Regions from separate parts of the Pantoea sp. KPR_PJ genome, predicted to be linked through region 1. Evidence: predicted binding sites of a transcription regulator. Region 1 holds the regulator's gene; the other holds the start of a gene.
The links. Region 1 encodes LexA, which represses DNA repair genes until DNA is damaged. Its sites were predicted from a motif close to TNCTGTATGTACATACAGNA; they were not measured.
Positions count from the first base shown of each region.

Region 1 (7,198 bases):
CTTAAGCGCCACTCCCGCCGCCAGATAAACCACAGTGAGATGCCGCGTAGCGCAAGGAAAACGGTTATTGCCAGCCATAAGCCGTGATTACCCAGCCAGGGCAGCGTCAGCAGCGTCAGGAAGTAACCCAGCGCGGCAACAGCCATACTGTTGCGCATTTCGCGCCCGCGCGTAGCGCCAATAAAGAGACCATCCAGCAGATAGCACCAGACGCCCGCCAGCGGCAGAATGATTTGCCAGACAAGATAGCGATCGACCTGCTGCCGTAGTGGCTCCAGCGAGGTAAGCAGCGCCACAACGGATTCACCACTCACCGCATAAATTAGCGCAAACGCCAGCGCCACACATCCCGCCTGACGACACGCCGCGTGCCACACCGCCAGCAGCTTTTCGCCATCACGCGCACCGTAGGCTTCGCCTGACACGGCTTCGACCGCATAGGCAAAGCCGTCAAGCGCATAGGCGGTAAACGTAATAAACATCAGCAATACGGCGTTAGTCGCGACGATCTCCGGCCCCAGACGCGCTCCCACCAGCGTTAGCGAGGCGAAGCAGAGCTGTAACAGCAGCGACCGCAGCATGATGTCGCGATTCAGGCGCAGCAGGCGGCTGATGTCGCCACGCCAGCTCTTCTGCAACATCGCCGGGGTGATACCGCGTATTTTCAGCACTCGCCATACCATCGCCAGTCCAACGGCCAGCGTGACATATTCTGCCACCGCCGTGGCGGTTGCTGCACCTGCCACGCCCCACTTCAGACCAGGCACCAGCCAGAGGTCGAGCAGAATGTTCACGCTGTTGCCCACCACCAGCAGAACAACCGGCGCACGCACATACTGCACGCCCAGCAGCCAGCCGAGAATAACCATGTTTGCCAGAGTTGCAGGCGCGCTGAGCCAGCGGATATGGATAAAGCGTGCGGCCTGCTCCAGCACCTGCGGATCGCCGCCCGCCAGCCGTCCTGCCAGGATACTGAGCGGATCGCGCAGCAGGATAAACAGCACACCAGCCAGCAGTGCCATTATCAGCGGCTGCGTCAGAGCGCGAGCGAGCGCCAGCGGATCGCGTGCGCCAAAGGCCTGAGCGGTAAGCCCTGTCGTGCTCATGCGCAGAAAAAGCAGCAGCATAAAGACGAAACTGGTTATTGTGGTGCCAATCGCCACGCCGCCGAGATAAATCGGACTATCGAGATGACCGATAACGGCGGTGTCTACCAGACCGAGCAGCGGCACGGTGATATTAGAAAGGATCATCGGCAGCGCCAGCCGCCAGAGGTGTCGATCGTGTGCAGTAAAGAGACGCATCAGCCGGTCCATGCCTGAAAACGCAGGAAAGATGAATGGGCTACCGGGGTGTTAGTAGCCCAGACCGCATACGCAGGGATTCGCGTTCAGACGCCCGACAGAGATCGGCCGGCATCTGAAACGCGCTGGTCAGAGCCACTCGCCGTTGCGTACCACGCCTACCGCCAGACCTTCAACGGTCAGCGACTGCGTGCGGGTGTCGACCACGATAGGTTCGAAGTCATTATTTTCTGGCAGCAGATGAACCACCGTGCCCTGCTTTTTCCAGCGTTTTACCGTGACTTCATCGTCGATGCGCGCCACCACGACCTGGCCATTGCGGACATCCTGAGTTTTGTGCACCGCCAGCAGGTCACCATCCATAATGCCAATATCTTTCATCGACATACCAGCAACGCGCAGCAGAAAATCAGCAGAAGGTTTGAACAGGTCAGGGTCAACTTTATAGTGCGTTTCGATATGTTCCTGCGCCAGCAATGGCTCACCGGCTGCGACGCGGCCAATCAACGGCAGGCCATTCGACTCTTCTTCTTCCATCAGCAGACGAATGCCGCGCGATGCGCCAGAGACAATCTCAATCACGCCTTTGCGCGCCAGCGCTTTCAGATGCTCTTCAGCGGCGTTCGGGGAACGGAACCCCAGCTGCGAGGCAATTTCCGCACGCGTTGGCGGCATGCCCGTCTGGTTAATATGGTCGCGAATCAGGTCATAAACCTGTTGCTGCCTGGTGGTTAATGCTTTCATCCCGCCCCCTGGTTGTTTATACAGTCGCTGTGAGTATATACAGGTATTGGCGAAATGAAAACCGAAACCCAGGGAAATAACAGGCATTTGGGCAATTATGGAAAGCCTACCGCAAATGCGACCAGAGCAGCGCGATCCAGACAAACATCGCCAGTATAATCGCCAGCAAAACGGCCGCGGAGCCCATGTCCTTCGCCCGTCCCGCCAGGGGATGGCGCTCCTGACCGATACGGTCAACCACGGCCTCAATGGCACTGTTAAGGATCTCAACAATGATGACCAGCACTACCGATCCAATCATCAGGATACGTGCAACGGTATCGACATCCAGCCAGCAGGCTACCAGAATAGCGACAATAGCAGCGGTCGCCTCCTGACGAAATGCGGCCTCATGCTGCCAGGCGGCGCGTAATCCTTGCCACGAGTAGCCAGCCGCTTTCACAATCCTGAGTAAGCCGGTGGTATTACTTGCCATTGCGAGGGAACCCTTTTAGTTGTTTAACGTCAATGTGTGGGCCGGGTGCGTTTGGCACCGCCACAGATCTTCGCAGCACTTTCTGTTATGCTTGCGGCGCTTTGCTAACAAGAGGCTTCATGTTGTCTATGTCAGGTTGGCGTAAACTTTATTATAAATTGTTGAATTTACCACTCTCTGTTCTGGTAAAAAGTAAGGCCATTCCGGCCGATCCCGTTTCCGAACATGGACTTGATCCCACGCGGCCGATTATGTACGTGCTGCCATACGATTCCAAGGCGGATTTAATGACGCTGCGCCAGCAGTGTCTCAAACATAATTTGCCCGATCCGCTTGTTCCGCTGGAAATTGACGGCGCGCTGCTGCCACGCCATGTGTTTATTCACGATGGGCCACGCGTGTTTCCCTATTTCGTGCCAAACACGGAATCGGTAAAAATTTTCCATGAGTATCTGGATCTGCATCGCAACAATCCAAATCTGGATATCCAGATGCTGCCGGTATCGGTGATGTTTGGGCGTGCTCCGGGCCGTGAGGTTCAGGGCAACGATGCCCCGCACCTGCGCGAACTGAACGGCGTAGAGAAGTTTTTCGCCACGCTCTGGAACGGTCGCGACAGCTTTGTACGTTTTTCCCCCACGGTCTCACTGCGCTGGATGGCCACGCAGCACGGCACCGATAAATCTATTGCGCAGAAGCTGGCACGTGTGGCACGCATACACTTTGCTCGCCAGCGTCTGGCCGCCATCGGCCCGCGTCTGCCGGCGCGGCAGGATCTTTTCAACAAGCTGTTGCAGTCCAAAGCGATTGAGAAGGCCGTAGAAGAGGAAGCGCGCAGCAAGAAGGTTTCTCACGAGAAAGCGCAGCAGAACGCCGTCGAGATGATGGAAGAGATTGCGGCTGACTTCTCCTATGAGGCGATCCGCATTACTGACCGCGTCATGGGCTGGCTGTGGAGCCGCCTCTATCAGGGCATCAACGTCAACGGCGGCGAACGCGTGCGCCAGCTGGCGGAAGATGGCCATGAAATTGTTTATGTGCCCTGCCATCGCAGCCACATGGACTACCTGCTGCTCTCCTATGTGCTTTATCACCAGGGGCTGGTGCCGCCGCATATCGCTGCGGGCATCAACCTGAACTTCTGGCCAGCCGGCCCGATTTTCCGTCGCCTGGGCGCATTCTTTATCCGACGCACCTTTAAGGGCAATAAGCTCTACGCGACTGTTTTCCGCGAATACCTTGGCGAGCTGTTCAGCCGGGGCTACTCCGTTGAATATTTCGTAGAGGGTGGGCGCTCACGTACTGGTCGCCTGCTTGACCCCAAAACCGGCACGCTGGCAATGACGCTTCAGGCGATGCTGCGCGGCGGTAACCGCCCCATTACGCTGGTGCCGATTTACATCGGCTATGAGCATGTGATGGAAGTGGGTACTTACGCCAAAGAGCTGCGCGGCGCAGCAAAAGAGAAAGAAGGCTTTATGCAGATGGTGCGCGGCCTGCGCAAGCTGCGTAACCTTGGTCAGGGCTACGTAAACTTCGGTGAACCGCTGCCGCTGGTGAACTACCTGAATAAGCAGGTACCCGAATGGCGTGATGCCATCGATCCCATTGAGCCGCAGCGCCCCAGCTGGCTAACGCCCACGGTCAACGATATTGCGGCGCGTGTGATGGTGCGCATCAACGAAGCGGGCGCGGCTAACGCGATGAACCTGTGCGTAACGGCACTGCTCGCCTCCCGTCAGCGCTCACTAACCCGCGAACAGCTGATTGAGCAGCTGGAGTGCTATACCGAGCTGCTGCGTAACGTGCCCTACTCGCCCGAATCGACGGTTCCGCCGCTTTCAGCGGAAGAGCTGCTGAATCATGCGATGAGCATGAACAAGTTCGAGACCGAGCAGGACAATATTGGCGACATCATCATTCTGCCGCGCGAGCAGGCGGTGCTGATGACCTATTATCGCAACAACATTCACCACATGCTGGTGATGCCGTCGCTGATTGCCGCCATTATTCAGCAGCATCCGAACCTGAGTGAAGCCGAACTGCTGCGTCAGGTCCGGCTGATCTACCCCATGCTGAAAAGCGAGCTCTTCCTGCGCTGGGAGAGCGACGCGCTGCCGGCCTTGCTGAATGCGCTGTGTCAGGAGCTGGCGCGCCAGGGCCTGATCACTCTTCAGGATGGACAGCTGCGTCATACTGCCGCCCGCTACCGTACCTTACAGCTGCTGGCTGCGGGCATTCGCGAGACGCTGCAACGCTTCGCCATTACCTTCTCTATTCTAAGCGCCAGGCCGACCATCAACCGCGGCACGCTGGAGAAAGAGAGTCGGATGCTGGCTCAGCGTCTGTCGGTGCTGCACGGCATTAACGCGCCGGAGTTCTTTGATAAGGCGGTGTTTACGACGCTGGTGCTGACGCTACGTACTGAAGGCTATATTAGCGATACCGGTGATGCCGACGTTGAGCGCACTCACGCCACCTGGCTTATTCTGGCAGATCTGATTACCAGCGATGTGCGGCTGACGATTGAGAGCGCGGTGGCGCACGAATAATTCCTGCAGGTGAAAAAGTAAAGGGCGACAGAAATGTCGCCCTTTTTAATGTTTAAAACAGCTGGTTAAACGGCGGTGTGTTTAACAGTACGCCGACAAAAATCACCAGCCCCACATAATTGTTGTTCAGGAAACCCTGAAAACAGGCCGCGCGCTCACGCTGAACAATCAGCTTTTGCTGGTAGACAAACAGCGCAGCGGCAGCCAGAAGCGCCCAGTAAAACAGCGCGTTAAGCTGCATTAACGCTCCCGCCAGCGCCAGCAGACCCAGCGTCGCCAGCTGCAGCAGGCCAATTATCAACTTGTCGTAGCGGCCAAAGAGAATAGCGGTAGATTTGATGCCTATTTTCAGGTCGTCATCACGATCGACCATGGCGTACTGCGTATCATAAGCCACGGTCCAGCAAACGTTCGCCAGGAATACCAGCCAGCATTCAACTGGTAAGGACTCACTAACTGCTGCCCAGGCCATCGGAATCGCCCAGCCGAACGCCGCGCCTAATACCACCTGTGGCAGGTGGGTATAGCGCTTCATAAAGGGATAGGACCAGGCGAGTGCCAGTCCGCCCAGCGAAAGGAGAATGGTCATCAGGTTCATGGTCAACACCAGCGCAAACGCCAGCAGCCCTAACCCCGCAAACAGGAGCTTCGCCTCTTTCTCGCTGACTGCGCCGCTGGGCAACGGGCGGCCTGCGGTGCGCTTAACGAAGCCGTCAACCTTGCGATCGGCAAAGTCGTTAATCACACAGCCCGCCGCACGCATGACAAACACACCAGCCACAAACACGACCAGCACCGATAGCGGCGGCACCCCCATCCCGGATAGCCACAGCGCCCACAGCGTTGGCCAGAGCAGCAACAGCGTGCCGATAGGTTTATCAATACGCATCAGGCGGCTATAGGCCTGAAACTTGCTCATCTGTACGCTTTTTTCCACGTTTCATCGTCCTCAGGCCAGGTCGCGATAAAGCGGCGAGGCGGGTAAAAATAGTTCAGTCAACAGCAGCGGTTTCCCGGATAAGCGCAGGCGCGAGCGGCGGCCCCACAGCGCACCAACGCTGCCAGGCTCGATAAAATCGCGGCTCAGGGTAGAAGAGGAAAAGAGGTAGCGGCCAAGCGGGCGAGTGCCCAGCTGTTGCAGCATCTGCTCCGGGCCATTAAGCGTACTCTCTGGCACCAGCGTGCGACCAATCAGCCAGGGTTCATCGTCACCGCACAGTACGATTTCTCGCAGCCAGAAGCGCGCATCGTCCGGTAGCAGCGCCCTTTCGTCGGTGAGCTCATCGGCCTCAATAAATTCTTCGCGCATCGGCCGCACCGTTACCTGCCGACAGTGCTGCTCGAAGCGGCGCGTCATGGAGTCCTCCTCCATCAGCCAGTCCAGCAGCGGCGCGGTCAGCGTTGCATGCGTGGATGGCAGCCAGTTGAGCGCGCGTAATAAGCTGAGCGCCTCTTGCGACATTTCACCACTCCCGTCAATTTTGAGGGCAACAGTGTAGCGCAGAGGCGCGGCGGGCACACCTGGCGGCGACTATTCGCGTTTCAGACGGTTACTGTTCGCCAGCCACAGCGTCACCACCAGAATCAGGATAGCGCCAGAATAGCAGAGCGTATCGAAAGGGTTTTTATGGTCGACGATGATCAGCCGGATAATCGCCGTAATGCCGATATAGACAAAATAGCGCAGAGGAAAATGATAGCCGGACTGGAAATATTTCACGATTAGCGCGATAAATTCGAAGTAGAGGAAATAGATAACAATCCCCTCGATCAGCAGATAGGAGGAGGCCTGTTCGCCCGTGTTCAGCAACACGTTAGCAAGATGCAGCGTCTCTTTGCCGAGGAAGACGGCCAGAATGACGGCCAGTGCCAGCAGTCCCAGGTTAAGCACCCACTGTAGTACCACTGCAATGTACTGACCGCCGGTGGATTTTGCGTTCATGATTAGCCTTTTTGTCACTCACAGAAATGACTTTGCATCATGCTTCAATGTGACGTAAATCACAATATAGCACTAAGGATGGCCACCAACAGTAGTACGCAAAAGCCCAAACCGGGCGCGTTTTATTTCTACCGCCGTGAGCGGACTGAACTACAGTTAACAGGTCAGCAGTGCGCCATGT
Region 1 covers NZ_JABMIK010000004.1:21,863-29,060, reverse strand. The annotation lists gene dinF (MATE family efflux transporter DinF) at 1-1,304, opposite strand, end outside; gene lexA (transcriptional repressor LexA) at 1,434-2,048, opposite strand; gene HP564_RS10640 (diacylglycerol kinase) at 2,155-2,523, opposite strand; gene plsB (glycerol-3-phosphate 1-O-acyltransferase PlsB) at 2,652-5,075, shown strand; gene ubiA (4-hydroxybenzoate octaprenyltransferase) at 5,128-5,994, opposite strand; gene ubiC (chorismate lyase) at 6,025-6,537, opposite strand; gene psiE (phosphate-starvation-inducible protein PsiE) at 6,607-7,017, opposite strand.

Region 2 (7,198 bases), on a different contig from region 1:
GATTTCGATGCGCAAGCTGGCACTGGACCGTTTTGCTGAGTTTTTAAAAACCGCCCGAGGAGTGGCATGAAACCTGAACTAAAACGCGCCTATGACTCCGGGAAGCTGATTCTGTTCGCGGGTGCGGGCATTTCACGCAATCTGGGCTTGCCGGAGTGGCATGAGCTGATTGCCCATCTCGCCAACGAGCTGGGCTACGATCCCAAAATATTTAACACCTACGGTACCCATCTTTCTCTGGCGGAATATTACAAGCAGAAAAAGGGCTCGCTGGGGCCGCTGCGCAGCTGGATGGATCGGGAATGGCACCGCCCCGATATCGATGTCCGCTCGTCAGAAATTCATACCATGATTACCCAGGGTAATTTCAGCCGCATCTACACCACGAACTACGACCGCTGGCTGGAAGCGGCGCACGAGGCGCACGGTGTCCCCTATAGCAAGGTGGCAAACGCGGCAGATTTAGTTTCGCTGACCGAAGACAAGCGCCATATCATCAAGCTGCACGGCGATTTTGACGATGATACCTCCATCGTGCTGGATGAGAGCAGCTATTTTGAACGCCTCTATTTTGACTCACCGCTGGATATTAAGTTGACCCATGACGTAATGGGCAGTTCGGTGCTGTTTGTCGGCTACAGCATCAGTGATTTCAACATTCGCCTGCTGTTTTACCGCCTGACAAAAATGTGGGGCAGAACCGGACTGGCCACGGCCCGGCCAAAGTCTTATCTCTTTACAAACCGCAATAATCCAGTCGCGCGCGAGGTTCTGGGGCAGTGGGGAATCGAGATGATCGTGTCGGAAGAGGATGATCCCCGAAAAGCGCTGGCTGACTTCCTTAATGAGCTGATTTCCTGAATAAAATTTTCTCGTTGCCCGCGTCTGCCAGGGGGAGGAAAAAAGGATGCAATCCCGTCTCAGGCGCGATATACTGTATATATTAACAGTATCGGAGAGGCAAAAATGGCTGTCGAAATTAAATATGTCGTCGTCAAGAAGGGTGAAGAGAAAATGACATTTGCCAGCAAAAAAGAGGCGGATGCCTACGACAAGATGCTCGATATGGCGGAAGCCTTTACCGACTGGTTAGCGCAGCACCAGCCCGATATGGATGAATCACAGGCGGAAACCCTTGGCCTGCTGCTGGCAGAGCAGAAAGATGCCATTCAGCATATTTTGCGCACCAGCAAACTTCCTGATGTTGCCGACGCCGCGAAAAAGGCGGGGGCATCAGACGCGGGTGACGACAGCGCAGAGGGCGGCGTCGCCCAGCCCAAAAAAGTGCGCGCGGTTAAAGCTGCCTGATTCAGCGCATTAAAAAACGCGCCGCAGTGACTTCGCCTGCGGCGCGTTTTTTTATCAGCGCTAATCTGTCTCTGCCTGACTACGTATATTAGTGAGTAAACAGGCTGAAGGTTCCCGAATAGTAATTCGCCATCCACGCCACATAACCCAGCCATATCACCAGTCCACCCGTCAATGCGATTTTTCCTGTCATAAGCCCCTCTCTGACATTTATGTTTTTGCTTACCGTTGTCACAAATTGACAGAAGGCGGGGCGGCGTGATTTGTTCTGGATCAAATAACCTGCATGCAGCAGAACAGGTCCGGAATGAGGTAAATCAAAGCCTGTATCACCGCTGCGGGTTTTCCTGCAACCCATTACTGTTCGCTGACAGCCCCGACAGCCCCGACAGCCCCAACGGTATCGACGCCATTGACGCCTCGACACCACCGACGCCCTAATACCCCCGACATCCCCAACCCCCGTGACACCACTGACACTACCGACAGCCCCGACACCCAGCCGGGCCGTCGATGCGCCATTCCGCTATCCCGTCGGGGGCAGGACCCGACCCGGAGGCGAACGTCTGAGCGTGTTACCCCGCCGAGACATGCCAGTAATTTGTCGCGGCTGATGCCCCGTTACCCTGAAGTGGCAAGGCAAGAGGCGGGGCCTGTTAACTGGCGCGAACTGTCACTGTCGTCAGCGAGGAAATTTACCTTAAGCGAACAGATGAAAATATTTCGCGTAGAGGGAAGGCGCTTTATTTTTGCTTAAAAAAACGCCAGTTTTATTTTAAGTCAAACTGACCAGGGTCTGAATCTGCGCTGTTTACTAGGGTAAAAGATGAGCAACGTCTGTTTGCAGGCAGTTATTTCAAGGCTGACATAGGATCAGGCAAAAAGGCTGTCTGAAAAAAACAGTGCAGACGATAATCCGCAGCCAGTCAGCTGTTATCGACAGGCTTTAATAAAGAATTAATTAATTATACTTAACTTTATATCCCCTTTTTCAGGCGTGAAAATTACGCTTGCCTGCCTCTTCTCTGCCTTTTAGTCTGTGCCCGCCATTCAGGGGTAATATAATTTATAGCAGGATATTTAATGAAAAAGAGCACACTGGCGGCAATGATGATGGCCGTATTTTCAGGCAGTACGGTAGCGGCCGCCACGTCACTGGCACCCGATTTCTCATCTGACAGCGTCAGCGTATCTGCGTCGGTGGGTATGCTGGGCGGCAAATCTAAAGAGCTGGTTTATGACGCCAGCAATGCGCGTAAAGTCAGTCAGCTTGACTGGAAGATCAAAAACGTTGCGATTCTCAAAGGTGATATTTCCTGGGATGCCTACTCCTTCCTGACGCTGAGCGCACGCGGCTGGACTTCGCTGGCATCTGGCGCTGGCCATATGGATGACTATGACTGGCAGAACGCGCGTCAGTCGAGCTGGACCGATCACTCCTCGCACCCCAGCACCGATGTGAATTATGCCAACGAATACGATCTGAACCTGAAAGGCTGGTTTCTGCAGGATGACAACTATAAGGTCGGCGCGGTAGCAGGCTATCAGGAAACACGTTTTAGCTGGACGGCTTACGGCGGTGCCTACAGCTATGATAACGGAAATTATATCGGCAATTTCGCCGCTGGCGAGCGCGGTATCGGCTATAGCCAGCGCTTCTCTATGCCTTACGTGGGGCTGGTGGGCCAGTATCGCGTCAACGATTTTGAGTTTAACGCGCTGTTCAAATTCAGTGACTGGGTACGCGCACACGACAACGATGAACACTATATGCGCGACCTGACGTTCCGTGAAAAAACCGCAAATTCACGCTACTACGGCGCAGCGGTCGATGCGGGCTACTATGTGACCGAACATGCAAAGGTGTTTGCTGAGTTCACCTGGAACAAGTATGAAGAAGGTAAGGGTGGCACGCAGGTGATCTATACGCCGACCGGTGAATCCGCTTCTTACGGCGGTGACGCTGCGGGTCTCTCCAACAAAAACTACACCGTGACCGTGGGTCTGCAATATCGCTTCTGATAAAAAGAAAAACCCGCCAGCGGCGGGTTTTTTATTTCAACAGCAGAGCATGAGCGATTACGGCGTGGGCTGCTGCTTGCTGCGTGAGCGGAGTTTCTTCACCAGGCGGTGCGCTTCCGCTTCGCTGGCGACCGCAGGCGATGAGCCGCGCAGCGGTTTACGCGCTGACTCGTGCAGCGTAAGCACGGTCAGCAGCCCAATGGCCCCTGCAACCATCAGATAGTAAGCCGGCATCATCAGGTTATGGGTGGTATCCACCAGCCAGGCGGTGATCAGCGGAGTCGTGCCACCAAACAGCGATACCGACAGGTTGAAACCAATTGCCAGCGCACTGTAGCGAATATCGGTGACAAACAGCGCCGGTAAGGTAGCAGGCATCGTGCCGCTGAAGCAGGTATGCAGCATGCCCAGCACAATCAGACCAGCAAACACCAGCCACATATTGCCGGAAGTGATCAGCATCATGCAGGGGATCGCCAGCAGGATCAGGCCAAGTGCGCCACTGCCGATGACCGGACGACGGCCAAGACGATCTGCCCAGTGCCCCCAGAAAAGCGTCAGTGGCATCATGACAAACATCACCACCATGATCAGCAGCAGGCTACTCAGTTCACCCATGCCGAGTATGCCTGTCAGATAACTCGGCATATAAGAGGTCAGCATATAGTTGGAGACGTTAAAGAGCAGTACCAGTCCGATACATTTCAGCATCGGCTTGTGGTGTTTCTTCAGCATCTGCATCACTGACAGCGCGGGTTTACTGTGCTCCAGCGCCTCCTGTTTCTCCATGTGCTGCTTGAATGCTGGCGTTTCTTCCAGTTTCAGCCGCACATAGAGACCGAAAAGACCGAGTGGGGCAGCAATAAAGAACGGCACGCGCCATCCCCAGTCCAGCATCGTCTGCTCAGGCAATACTGAAGTGAGTGCGGTAACAAAGCCGGCACCCAGCAGATAGCCTCCCAGCGTACCAAATTCAAGAAAGCTGCCCATGAATCCGCGGCGGTTATCCGTGGAATACTCTGCAATAAAGGTGGCCGCACCGCCATATTCGCCGCCGGTTGAGAAGCCCTGAACCAGACGCGCCACCAGCAGCAGGATCGGAGCCAGGATACCGATGCTGGCATAGGAGGGGATCAGGCCAATACAGAAGGTGCCAATCGACATCATAATCATGGTCACTGCCAGCACTTTCTGACGGCCAATGCGGTCGCCCAGTGGACCAAATACCAGCCCCCCAATAGGGCGCACCAGAAAGGCGGCAGCAAAAGTACCAAAGGCAGCAATAAGCTGCGCTGTATTACTGGCACTGGCGAAAAAAACTTTACCGATGGTGACGGCCAGATAGCTATATACGCCGAAGTCGAACCACTCCATGGCGTTACCTAATGCCGCAGCGCCAACGGCGCGTTTCAGCATGTCTTTGTCGACAATCGTAATATCATCGACCGTCAACTCCTTCTGTTTTTTCTGCCAGAAATGTTTTCTGGCTTTATCCGCTGGTTGATTCCCGGTGCTCATATTTTCCTCATCACTAGTATGAGGCTCTTATAGCTTTCGTCGCCGAACTGCCAACTAAGGGAAAGAAAGCTATAAGCAGCCTGTCAAAATAAATTATGGCAGTTTGTTTACAAGAATTTACCTTACTATAAAAACGGCCTCGTTTACAAATTAGCAGGTTTTTACGCTGCGACAGGGATAAGCGCAAAAAAAATCATCTCAGGATAGAACGTCTTAATGACATTTCACGCTATTACTCACAGGCTTACTGCCAGATACACATTGACAAAAATCTGATGAAATTGAGTTATTACTTTATCGCCTGTCCGAACCTGCCCAAATAACCGGAGGAAAGTCAGGGGTAATTTGCGGCTCTTAACTGCCTGCAGTGCCAGATTATTTTTGGGCCAGCGATTAATAAACAGAGCCCTATAGTCATCACATCATCACTGACAAAATGCCGCGTTATTATGGTTGCCAGCTAATATTCAAGGAGAATGTTTATTCTTATGCTGTGGCTGCTCTGGCCTGCGGCACATCTGGAGAAGCGAAATGGCCCGATTTAGTGGCAAACGTATTTTAATTACCGGCGGCACCAGTGGAATGGGACTGGCTGGCGCACAGCGTATCCAGGCTGAAGGCGGACGTGTGGCGATCACCGGCCGCAATCCCAGCCGATTGCAGTACGCTAACAGCGTGCTTCACGATAACGCGCTGGTATTGCGAAATGATGCCTCACTGGAGGCAGATATTGAGGCGCTGGGTGAGGCGGTTGAAAAATGGGGCAGGCTGGATGGCCTGTGGCTTAATGCGGGCTATGCGGAGCTGGGCGATCTGGAATCGGTGTCGGCTGAAACCTTTAATGCCATGATGAATGCTAACGTGCGTGGTCCGATGTTGCAGCTGGCGCGGCTGTCGCCGTTGCTCAATCCTGGCGCCTCCGTGGTGGTCACCTCCTCCTCCTCTACGTATGAGGGGGCGGCGATGACCAGTCTGTATGCCGCTACTAAAGGGGCTATTGTGGCGATGGCGCGCAGCTGGGCATCGGCGCTGGCCACGCGGGATATTCGCGTCAATGTCATTATCCCCGGCCCGATTGAGACTCATTTTCGCGATTTTTTGCCGGAAACGGCGCGCCAGCAGTTCGAAGATTTTGTTATCAGTCAGGTGCCGCTGAAGCGCGCCGGGAAAGCGGAAGAGGCGGCGGCGGTGGCGCTGTTTTTGCTCTCCAGCGACGCCTCTTATGTTACAGGGAGCCAGTACGCCGTGGATGGTGGACTGGTGCGCTACTGAAGACAGGGCAGCCTGCGCTGCCCTTACCACACTTAACCGGGATAGATGCCGCGCTCTTTACGTGCCATCAGGATCCGTTCACAGGCAACAATATAGGCGGCAGTGCGCAGCGAACACGCTTTCTCTTTCGCTTTGTTCCAGACGTGTACCATCGCATCCGTCATGATTTTGTCCATGCGTGCGTTAATCTCCTCTTCGCTCCAGAAGAAGCTCGCCATATCCTGTACCCATTCAAAATAGCTGACCGTGACACCGCCTGCGTTACAGATAACATCTGGCACGACAATAATGCCGCGTTCGGCCAGCATGTCATCTGCATCGGGATAAGTTGGGCCGTTAGCGCCCTCCAGTACCAGTTTGCAACTCAGGCTGGCAGCGCGCTCACGCGTAATCTGGCCCTCAAGCGCGGCCGGGATCAGGATATCCATCTGCGTGTGCCAGAAAGCTTCTTCATCCACTTTCTGCGCGCCAGGAAAGCCAAGGATCTGTTTATGCTCCTGCTGCCAGCGCGTCAGTTCAGCCATATTGATGCCGTCTGAATTCACCAGGGTAGCGCTGTGATCCTGGATCGCCACTACCGAGGCGCCAGCTTCGCTGAAGAGACGAGCGGCCTCGCTACCCACGTTACCGAAGCCCTGAACCGCAACGCGCGCGCCCTCCACAGCAATGCCTTCGCGACGGGCGACTTCACGGCCAGTGATAAAGACGCCGCGCCCGGTCGCTTTTTCACGTCCCAGTGAGCCGCCGAGGTGGACCGGCTTGCCGGTCACGACGCCGGTGACGGTGGTGCCGCTATTCATGGAGTATGTATCCATCATCCACGCCATCACCTTGCTGTTGGTGCCCACATCTGGCGCGGGGATATCTTTCTGCGGCCCGATAATGATGCCGATTTCGCTGGTGTAACGACGCGTCAGGCGTTCCAGCTCTCCTTCCGATAACGCGAAAGGATCGCAGCGAATGCCCCCCTTGGCGCCACCGTATGGCAGGTTGACCGCAGCACACTTAATGGTCATCCAGGCGGAGAGCGCCATCACCTCGTTCAGGTCAACGTTGGGGTGGTAACGAACCCCGCCCT
Region 2 covers NZ_JABMIK010000001.1:642,959-650,156, reverse strand. The annotation lists gene HP564_RS03025 (non-canonical purine NTP pyrophosphatase) at 1-70, shown strand, start outside; gene HP564_RS03020 (SIR2 family protein) at 67-861, shown strand; gene HP564_RS03015 (YebG family protein) at 967-1,308, shown strand; gene HP564_RS03010 (omptin family outer membrane protease) at 2,392-3,330, shown strand; gene proP (glycine betaine/L-proline transporter ProP) at 3,388-4,848, opposite strand; gene HP564_RS03000 (SDR family oxidoreductase) at 5,380-6,120, shown strand; gene HP564_RS02995 (Glu/Leu/Phe/Val dehydrogenase) at 6,153-7,198, opposite strand, start outside.
Region 2: the regulator LexA is predicted to act here: its motif matches at 933-952, upstream of HP564_RS03015 (YebG family protein).